Regions from separate parts of the Vibrio sp. Vb1574 genome, predicted to be linked through region 2. Evidence: riboswitches for the same ligand, from Rfam matches in the RefSeq annotation. Region 2 holds a riboswitch; the other holds the start of a gene.
The links. Region 2 has a riboswitch for thiamine pyrophosphate ahead of thiD (bifunctional hydroxymethylpyrimidine kinase/phosphomethylpyrimidine kinase). Riboswitches for the same ligand answer to the same signal wherever they lie in the genome.

Region 1 (4,853 bases), on a different contig from region 2:
CGATCAAACGCCAATTCCATCATTTAGTGCGAACTGTACCGGGCAATGGATTGATCTTAGCGCCGAGGCAGGATCAAGCGTTAGCGGATGTATTAGAGCGTGGTTGCTGGACAGAAAAGCAGTTTTCAGGTGTTGATGGCGACTGGCAAGCGCACAAATTAGTGCTTGATGGCTCAAAGTTTGACGTTGCGTTGCAAGGTGAGAAGGTTGGTACCGTCGAATGGAATTTGGTGGGTGACCACAATGTGGATAATGCGCTGATGGCAATCGCTGCTGCACGACATGTTGGAGTCACTCCGGATCTTGCTTGCCAGGCATTAGGGCGTTTCATCAATACCAAGCGCCGTTTAGAGCTGAAAGGTGAAGAACAAGGTGTGACGGTTTACGATGATTTTGCGCATCACCCAACGGCAATTGAACTTACTGTCGGTGGTTTGCGTAACAAGGTAGGTGAAAAACGCATCCTTGCTGTGTTAGAGCCGCGGTCTGCCACCATGAAGCGTGGTGTACACAAAAACACACTTGCAGAGTCACTACACAGTGCAGATGAAGTCTTCTTGTTCCAGCCAGATAATATCGAGTGGTCTGTGCAAGACATTGCCGACCAATGCAAACAGCCAGCGTTTGTCGATGCGGATATAGATAACTTTGTAGCCAAGATCGTCGAACGTGCGCGACCAGGTGACCAAATTCTAGTCATGAGCAACGGTGGCTTTGGTGGTATTCACGGAAAACTTCTTGAGCAGTTAAAACAAAAAGCCTGATTTATATGCAAAACAAAACACAACCCTCTCATAAAAAAGCCATCACGTTGGCATTAACGGGGGCTTCTGGTGCTCCCTACGGCCTTCGTCTTTTAGAATGCTTGGTTGCGGCGGATTATCATGTCTACGTTCTGATTTCTTCGGCAGCTCGTGTTGTGATGGCAACCGAGCATAATCTTAAGCTACCAAGTGGCCCAGAAGCGGCGCAGCAAGCATTGGTAGAGCACCTGAACTGCAATCCCGATAACATCACCGTTTGCGGTAAAGATGACTGGTTCTCACCGGTTGCGTCTGGTTCTGCTGCACCAAAGCAAATGGTGGTTTGCCCATGTTCTGCGGGAAGCGTTGCAGCGATTGCGCATGGTATGTCAGATAACTTGATCGAGCGGGCCGCTGATGTGGTAATGAAAGAGCGCGGGCAGCTGTTGCTCGTGGTTCGCGAAACACCATTTTCAACGCTACATCTGGAGAACATGCACAAACTGTCGCAAATGGGCGTCACCATCATGCCAGCGGCTCCGGGCTTCTATCATCAGCCAAAGAGCATTGAAGACTTAGTGGATTTTATGGTGGCGAGAATTCTCGACCACTTAGGTATTGAGCAAGGTTTGGTGCCTCGTTGGGGTTATGACCAGCGCTCGTGAGCTGATTGTGTAACCACTCAAATACCTTTACAATCCATCCAACTCATCGGGGAGCAAACCCATTTAGCATTGAGTCAATCAATGCATTGGGGCGCTGAGACCTAAGTGTTTAACTAGGGACCCGTATTACCTGAACCAGATAATGCTGGCGTAGGAATTGAGTCTGGATATTGGAAGTCCTTAATAGCCGCCTCAAACCCTGTGCCGCTCAACTTATTTCTCTGAAATAATCATGGAGAGCGAGCTGTGAAACCCACTCTAAATCTGATTGCCCTAGCTGCAATCACCTCTACTTCAGCGTTTGCCGCTGAAAACACATTAACCATCTATACCTACGACTCTTTTGCCGCAGATTGGGGGCCGGGTCCTAAAATCGAGCAAGCTTTTGAAGCAAAATGTGGCTGTGACGTTAACTTCGTAGCGTTGGATGATGGTGTGTCGATTCTGAATCGTCTTCGTCTTGAAGGCGGTAATAGCAAAGCGGACATCGTATTAGGTTTGGATAACAATCTGATGGCAGAAGCGAAGAAAACCGATCTGCTTGCCGAGCACAATGTGGATACGGCTAACACAGTGTTACCAAACGGTTGGAGTGACACGACGTTTGTACCGTACGATTACGGCTACTTCGCGTTTGTGTACAACAAAGAGAAACTGGCTAATCCGCCGAAAAGCATGAAAGAGCTGGTGGAAACGCGCAACGATCTGAAAGTGATTTACCAAGATCCGCGGACTTCAACGCCGGGCCAAGGCTTAATGCTATGGATGAAATCTATTTATGGCGACGATGTGACGCAAGCGTGGCAGAAGCTAGCGAGCAAAACCGTAACGGTCACGAAAGGTTGGTCTGAGGCGTATTCTATGTTCCTCAATGGTGAGTCCGATTTAGTGCTTTCTTACACCACTTCACCTGCGTACCACTTAATTGCGGAAAACGATTCGAAGTTTGCTACGGCGAATTTTGCTGAAGGCCACTACATGCAAGTTGAAGTAGCCGCCAAAGTGAAAGGGGCAAAAAATTCAGAACTTGCTGATCAATTTATGAGTTTCATTTTAAGTGATGAGTTCCAATCGGCGATGCCAACGGGTAACTGGATGTACCCAGTCACTGACGTTGAGTTACCTAAAGGTTTTGAAACTTTGAGTGTTCCAAGCAAGTCGTTGAGCTTTAGTGCTGATGAAGTGGCAAAAATGCGTAAGTCTTGGATTCGCGAATGGCAAAGCGCATTGACGTTTTAGCTGACGTTTCCATCCTCATCTGAATGAGATAGGTTTTACCTTTGAATTCTGTTCCAAAAATAGGTTTAGGGGTCGCGATGATCATCGCGACCTTTGTTATTTCTGCCCTAGGTGCTTTGATTGTTCAAGCCCCTTCACTTGATGTGTCTGTGGTATGGGGCGACCCGTACTATCAACATGTCACCAAGTTCAGTTTCTACCAAGCGTTTCTTTCCACATTGCTCAGTGTTGGCTTTGCCATTCCAGTAGCGCACGCACTTTCGCGTCGCCAATTTATTGGTAAATCATTACTGCTTAAGCTGTTTGCATCGACACTGGTTTTGCCGGTTTTGGTTGGTGTTTTTGGGCTGTTAGCGATTTATGGCAACAGTGGTTTGTTGGCGCAGTGGTTGCAAAGTTTCGACACTAAACTGCCATTCTCTATTTACGGTTTGAACGGCATTTTACTCGCCCATGTGTTCTTTAATTTACCTTACGCGGCACGATTGCTTCTGCAAGCCTTGGAGTCTATTCCTGCCGAGCAGCATAAGCTTTGCGCGCATCTTGGGATGAGCCATTGGGATAAGTTTCGCTGGGTAGAATGGCCGCGTTTAAGGCAGCAGCTTCCCCACGTTTGTGGGTTGGTGTTTATGTTGTGCTTTACCAGTTTTGCCACTGTAATGGCGTTGGGGGGCGGGCCAAAATCCACCACCATTGAATTGGCCATTTACCAAGCGATTAAGTTTGATTTTGATTTACAAGCTGGGGCGTTATTGGCGCTGTGGCAGATGCTGTTATGTGGACTGCTTGCTATTGGAGTGCAGAAGTTAACAAGGCCTGTTTCTATCAGTGCTGGAAGCACATCGGTACAGCAATATTTAACGAAGGATCATGGGTGGTCAAAAGCTTGGGATAGCTTTTGGATCATAGGTGCCTTTTTACTGGTAATACCGCCGTTATTGATGGTGTTACTGAGTGGCATCAACCAACAAGTTTGGACAGTATTAACCGATGAGCGTTTTTGGTCTGCGCTATTGAACTCCCTCAAAGTCGCCTGTGTCGCTAGCGCGCTTGCGGTCGCTGCAGGGGTGTCCATACTATTGACCAGTCGCCGTTGGCGGTTGCAGTACAAAAACACGCGAGCCGATCAGATTGAGTTAATCGGCACCGTTATTTTGGTGACTCCAGGTCTGGTGATTAGCACCGGTTTATTCTTACTACTGCGCGCATTTACCGATGTTTTTAGCTTGGCATTTTTTGTCGTGATTTTGGTGAACGGTTTGATGGCTTTGCCTTACGTGATCAAAACGCTAGCGCAGCCAATGCTGCACATTGAACAACAGTATCAGTATGTATGTGCCAGCTTAGGCATGCGTGGCTGGCAACGGTTTAAAGTGGTGGAGTGGCAGGCGCTACGCAAGCCGTTTGCACATGCGTTTGCGATCAGCTTTATGTTTGCGATTGGCGATTTAAGTGCTATTGCGTTGTTTGGCGGACAAGAGTTCCGCACTTTACCTCTGTATTTATTCCAGCTGCTTGGCAGCTATCAGATGGACGCGGCTGCGGTGGTATCGGTGACCTTATTGTTGTTGAGTGTGGGCTGTTTTGCCTTGATTGAGAAAGTATTGAAAACGAAGGAGAGAGCGTAATGTTAGTGTTGGATGATGTGCAGTACACCTACCAACGTGAACTGTTTCTTTTTGACTTAACGATTGAGCAAGGACAGATTGTGTCGCTGATGGGACCAAGTGGGGCAGGGAAGTCAACCTTGCTGGCGTTGGTGGCAGGATTCATCCATCCTGACCGTGGTGATATTTGTGTTGATGGTGAGTCCATTGTGCGTAAAGAGCCTTATCTGCGTCCGTTCTCTATGTTGTTCCAAGAGCACAATTTGTTTGCTCACTTATCGGTGCGTGACAACATCGGTTTGGGCTTACACCCAGGGCTAAAGCTTACGGTGGACCAAAATCGTCAGATTGAACAAGCCGCGCAGCAAGTTGGTGTTGCAGAGTACCTCGACCGTTTGCCAGAGCATCTTTCTGGTGGCCAGCGTCAACGTGTTGCCTTAGCGCGTTGTTTTGTTCAGCCTCATCCCATGTGGCTATTGGATGAGCCGTTCTCGGCGCTTGATCCGGTGTTGCGTGAAGAGATGCTGAGCTTGGTAAAAAAACTCGCAGCAGAGCGGGGAATAACCGTATTGATGGTCACGCACCATTTAAGCGATGCC
Region 2 (4,853 bases):
CGGTGCGCCTTCAAGAAGATCGCGAGCAAGGTTGTAGCCACCCTCGATACAGTAAGCTGGATTCAACTCATCAAAACGGCGACCCAGTGACATTCTACCCGCCATTGACTGTTTGCCGTCTTTTTCAAACAAGGTATACGCGTAACAAGTGAACGAGCGCTCGAAGTGTTGACACAATGTGCCTTGAGTATTGGCAATGATCAGTTGTGTTTCGCCATCGCTGTAACCATTGTAAGGTGCGCTAGAGGCGTGAGGCAGAGCCACTACGCCTTGCTCAAGAGCGAGAGACAGTTCGATTTTTTCGTCAACAGAAGTTGTATCTTCTTGCGCAATCTCAGCAACATCAGTCGCGATTTGACTGTTCACGCAACTAATCGTCTGATGTTCATCTTGCTTGGAAAAGCGAGCGCTTTGCAGTGCGTTGGTCAGCATCAAATCCAAGCTTGGTTGCTCTAACGACTCAGAATAGCTTGTTGCAACACGCGCATCTTTCACAACACGAACACCCAGAACTTGGCTTGAGCTTACTTTGTACTCATCCAGCTTTCCTTGGTTCGCTTTCAAAGAAAAGCTACTGTTACGGTTTACAATGACGTCCGCTTCTGCACCTTGGCGTTTTGCTTCTGATAGGACGTAATCAACCGCATTAAGAAGTTGTTGTTCTTGGCTCATTAGTTACCGCCTCCTACCAGAATGTTATCTACTTTCAGCGTTGGCTGACCGACAGTTGTTGGTACTGAACCACTCACGGAACCACACATGCCCGGCGCAAGCGCCATGTCTTTGCCGACCATGCTGATTTCTTTCAACACTTTTGGACCCGTGCTGATCAGCGTTGCTGTTTTCAGAGGCTTGGTGATTTTGCCATTTTCAATGAGGTAGGCTTCACGAACAGCAAAGTTAAACTCCCCCGTACCCGGTTGAACAGAGCCACCGCCCATCTTCTTCGCATAGATACCACGTTCGATGCCTGCCAGCATGTCATTAAGTGAATGCTCGCCCTCTTCGATAAAGGTGTTACGCATGCGCGAGGTTGGTGCGAACTTGTAGTTTTGACGACGACCAGAACCCGTAGGCTCATAACCTGTCTTCATGCCACCCATTTTATCGACCATGAAGCTGGTTAGCTTACCGTCTTTGATCAGTTGAGTGCGCTGAGTCTTCATACCTTCATCATCAATGTGAATCGAGCCCCATTCGTTGGTCATGGTGCCATCATCGACTGCATTCACTGCGGTGTGAGCAACCATTTCGCCCATCTTGTCGTGGAAGACTGATGCTTTCTTCGCAACTGAAGTGGTTTCTAGCAAGTGACCACATGCTTCATGGAAGATAACGCCGCCAAAGCCGTTACCAATCACCACCGGCATTTCACCCGATGGACAAGCATCCGCGCCAAGTTTTACTAACGCTTGCTGCGCGATAGTTTGACCTAGCTCTTTGGCATCAAGCTGTTCACTGAATTCCCAACCAGCAAGAGCGCCAGGACCTTCCATACCAGAAGACTGCTCATTACCTTTTTGCGCGACAGTGTTACCAGCAACACGAATGTAGTGGCGAGTATCGTCAACGTGTAGGCCTTCTGAGTTGAAGATAGACACTTGCTGTTCGCGCTGAAGCACGCTGCCAATAAACTGGCTGATATGTTCACTCTCTGCACGTGCTGCTTGGTCAACTTTCAATAGAAACGCGATTTTTGAATCTAGGTTAGCATCCTTACCTAGCGGCATGCGGCAACCATGTTGTATTGGGTAGCGGTTCAGATTGAGAGAACCTGCTGACGCGATTTGCTCACGCTTATCTTTTGCAGCAAGCAGTGAGGTTACGCGTTTAAGTTCAGTTTCATCTGTGCTGTTGGTGTAACCGTAAAGCACTTTATGACCGAAGAAGAGACGAATACCGATACCAAAATCGATACCCGAGTTAACCTTGTCCACCTCACCAGATGCGATCTGGACAGTGTTGGTTTGGTGATGTTCAACGAATAGTTCAGCGAAATCAGCCCCCAAAAAGAGCGCATGATCGATCACTGACTTCGCTGTTACAGAATTAAGCATGAAGTCTCCTTGCTCGATGATCGTCTTAGCCTTCCTAATTAACTGTGAAAAAGTTCAACAAAGTTAAATTGGCAACACGTTAAATTTTAACAGTTTTTTAACCTTGTTTTGTGCTAATCCTTGCTTAACGAGACCACGATTATTTATTAAATATTCCAGGTTCTGCTCATTCACCAGAGCGTTGCACTAGTAAATTCCACCCAGCAAACCATTTAGGTGCTTACTTTATCACTCACCTCGCATAATTGAATACTCATTATAATTACGCTCAAAAAACGTATCCCTTCCGCAATGGTCCTGCTATCATCCGAACGAAATAGTCGGGGGGCCACACGACAAGTGTTGGCTGAGATCGAAATTCGAGACCCGTTGAACCTGATTCAGTTAGCACTGACGTAGGGAACTATGCACACTTTGCCTTTCGTCGCCCCTCTTAGGTAAGCGATAGCGATCGAAAAATCGATCTATCTGCAATGGTCAAAGTCAGTTCCTATACGTCTTGTAGTAGGAGCGACCATGACGCAGCAATCACAACCTCATTCACATCAAACGCCAGCCTTGCCTACCCCTATCGTATTGACCATCGCGGGCTCAGACAGTGGTGGCGGTGCAGGTATTCAAGCTGACATCAAAGCGATGTCCGCAACTGGTAGCTTTGCCTGCTCAGTGATTACCGCCATCACCTCACAAAACACTCAAGGCGTCTCTGCGATTTTCCCAATTCCTCTCGACCATGTAGAGAGTCAACTCGATGCGGTATTCACCGACCTCAACATCGTTGCAGTAAAAGTGGGCATGCTGGCCGATTCCAACATCATCAAAGTCGTTGCTGACAAAATTAAACAATACCAGCCAAAACACCTCGTGATTGACCCTGTAATGGTGGCCACCAGCGGCGATCTATTACTGGAACAGTCGGCAATCAGCACTTTAAAAGAAGAATTGATTCCGCTCGCAGACATCATTACCCCTAACCTACCCGAAGGCGCAGCATTGACGGGTAAGCCAATGCCTCAATCAGAATCTGAAATGAACGATATGATTACCGACCTTCGTGCGCTTGGCGCCAAAGCTATTCTGCTCAAAGGCGGTCACCTTGAAGAAAATGAAAACAGCAACGATCTGCTTATCATGCAAGACAGTGCCGAGTTAATTAGCGCCAAGCGATTTCCAACCAAAAACACCCATGGCACAGGCTGTACACTTTCTTCCGCCATTGCGTCTTATCTTGGCCAAGGCAACAACCTACACAAAGCGGTGCACCTGGGTAAGCAGTACATCAGCCAAGCTATCGCGCACGCTGATGAATTGGATGTAGGTAAAGGCCATGGCCCTGTGAACCACTTTTTTGCGGGTCATACTTATGTTCGCTAACGCGATTGGCATTCAGCTTTCCGATGCTAGTCTGCGATACAAAGACAGCCAAACACCGACTTTAGCAGGAATGAACATGACCATTCCCGTCGGTAAATGGACGGTATTACTCGGACGAAGTGGCTGCGGGAAAACCACAATATTGCGTTACTTAGCTGGCCTGCTGGATGACCAAGTTGACTGGCATGGCGAACTCATCACAACGGATGGCGCTACACTGCATGACCGTATCGCTTACATGGCTCAGCAGGATTTATTGCTACCGTGGTTGAATGTGTTAGACAACGTCTGCCTCAGTTCTCGATTTTCTCAAGAGCAAGCACCAGAGCAAAATAGACAACGTGCACTGACTTTACTAAGCCAAGTGGGACTCGCCGATTACGCGGATGCTAAGCCAGCTCAGCTCTCTGGCGGCATGAGACAACGTGTTGCCCTTGCTCGCACTCTGATGCAAGACAAGCCTCTGGTTCTGATGGATGAGCCTTTCTCTGCGTTGGACGCGGTTACTCGCCATAAGTTGCAGACCTTGTCTGCCGAATTACTGAAATATAAGACCGTTGTTCTTATTACCCACGACCCACAAGAAGCGGTGCGATTAGCTCACCAACTCTATGTACTGCAAGGTACGCCTGCGCAAGCTCAGCACTTGGTCGTTCCAGACTCCAAGCCGCCACGAGTTCTCGATGGAGAGTGCGCCGCGCTTCAACAAGCGATTTTGGATCAATTGGAGAAAGACTATGAGTGATATGACTCAGTACAACTCCGTTTCGGCAAGCATTAGTAAAAAAGAACGCGTGACCCATCCGGCTCTGCGCTTGGTCATTAGCACAGCGGTGATCTTGGGATTGTGGCAGTTGGTTGTTGTGGTATTCGACATGCCAAGCTTCATCTTACCTTCACCAATTGAAGTGCTGGATAGATTAGTCACTCGTTACGATGTCCTGCTCAAACATACTTGGGTTACCGCGCAAGAGATTTTACTTGGCTTGGCGCTTGGATTATCAATGGGTTTGCTGTTCGCATTGCAAATGCTGATGTTCGAGCCGCTGAAGCGTTGGTTACTGCCAATTCTGATTGCTAGCCAAGCGATCCCTGTATTCGCTATCGCGCCAGTGCTCATGCTTTGGCTGGGTTACGGCATTGCATCGAAAGTAGTCATGGCGGCGATCATCATCTTTTTCCCCGTCACGACATGTTGCTATGACGGCTTGCGCAATACGCCAACAGGTTACCTCGACCTTGCCAAGACCATGGGCGCGTCGAAATGGCAATTACTTCGTCATATTCAATTGCCAGCCGCCCTACCAACTTTAGCGTCAGGTATTCGTGTTGCCGTCGTTATTGCGCCAATTGGAGCAGTGGTCGGTGAGTGGGTAGGTTCAAGTGAAGGCTTGGGTTATCTGATGCTCCAAGCCAACGCTC

Region 1: linked by a shared signal. The riboswitch ahead of thiB (thiamine ABC transporter substrate binding subunit) and the one ahead of thiD (bifunctional hydroxymethylpyrimidine kinase/phosphomethylpyrimidine kinase) in region 2 are both predicted to bind thiamine pyrophosphate.

Annotation. Positions count from the first base shown of each region.
Region 1 is NZ_JAWOTC010000025.1:32,306-37,158, reverse strand. It holds gene mpl (UDP-N-acetylmuramate:L-alanyl-gamma-D-glutamyl-meso-diaminopimelate ligase) at 1-764, shown strand, start outside; gene R7O12_RS15480 (flavin prenyltransferase UbiX) at 770-1,408, shown strand; TPP riboswitch at 1,446-1,582, shown strand; gene thiB (thiamine ABC transporter substrate binding subunit) at 1,655-2,647, shown strand; gene thiP (thiamine/thiamine pyrophosphate ABC transporter permease ThiP) at 2,689-4,275, shown strand; gene thiQ (thiamine ABC transporter ATP-binding protein) at 4,275-4,853, shown strand, end outside.
Region 2 is NZ_JAWOTC010000010.1:2,615-7,467, forward strand. It holds gene R7O12_RS09335 (TldD/PmbA family protein) at 1-672, opposite strand, end outside; gene R7O12_RS09340 (TldD/PmbA family protein) at 672-2,057, opposite strand; TPP riboswitch at 2,369-2,476, shown strand; gene thiD (bifunctional hydroxymethylpyrimidine kinase/phosphomethylpyrimidine kinase) at 2,574-3,431, shown strand; gene R7O12_RS09350 (ABC transporter ATP-binding protein) at 3,421-4,176, shown strand; gene R7O12_RS09355 (ABC transporter permease) at 4,169-4,853, shown strand, end outside.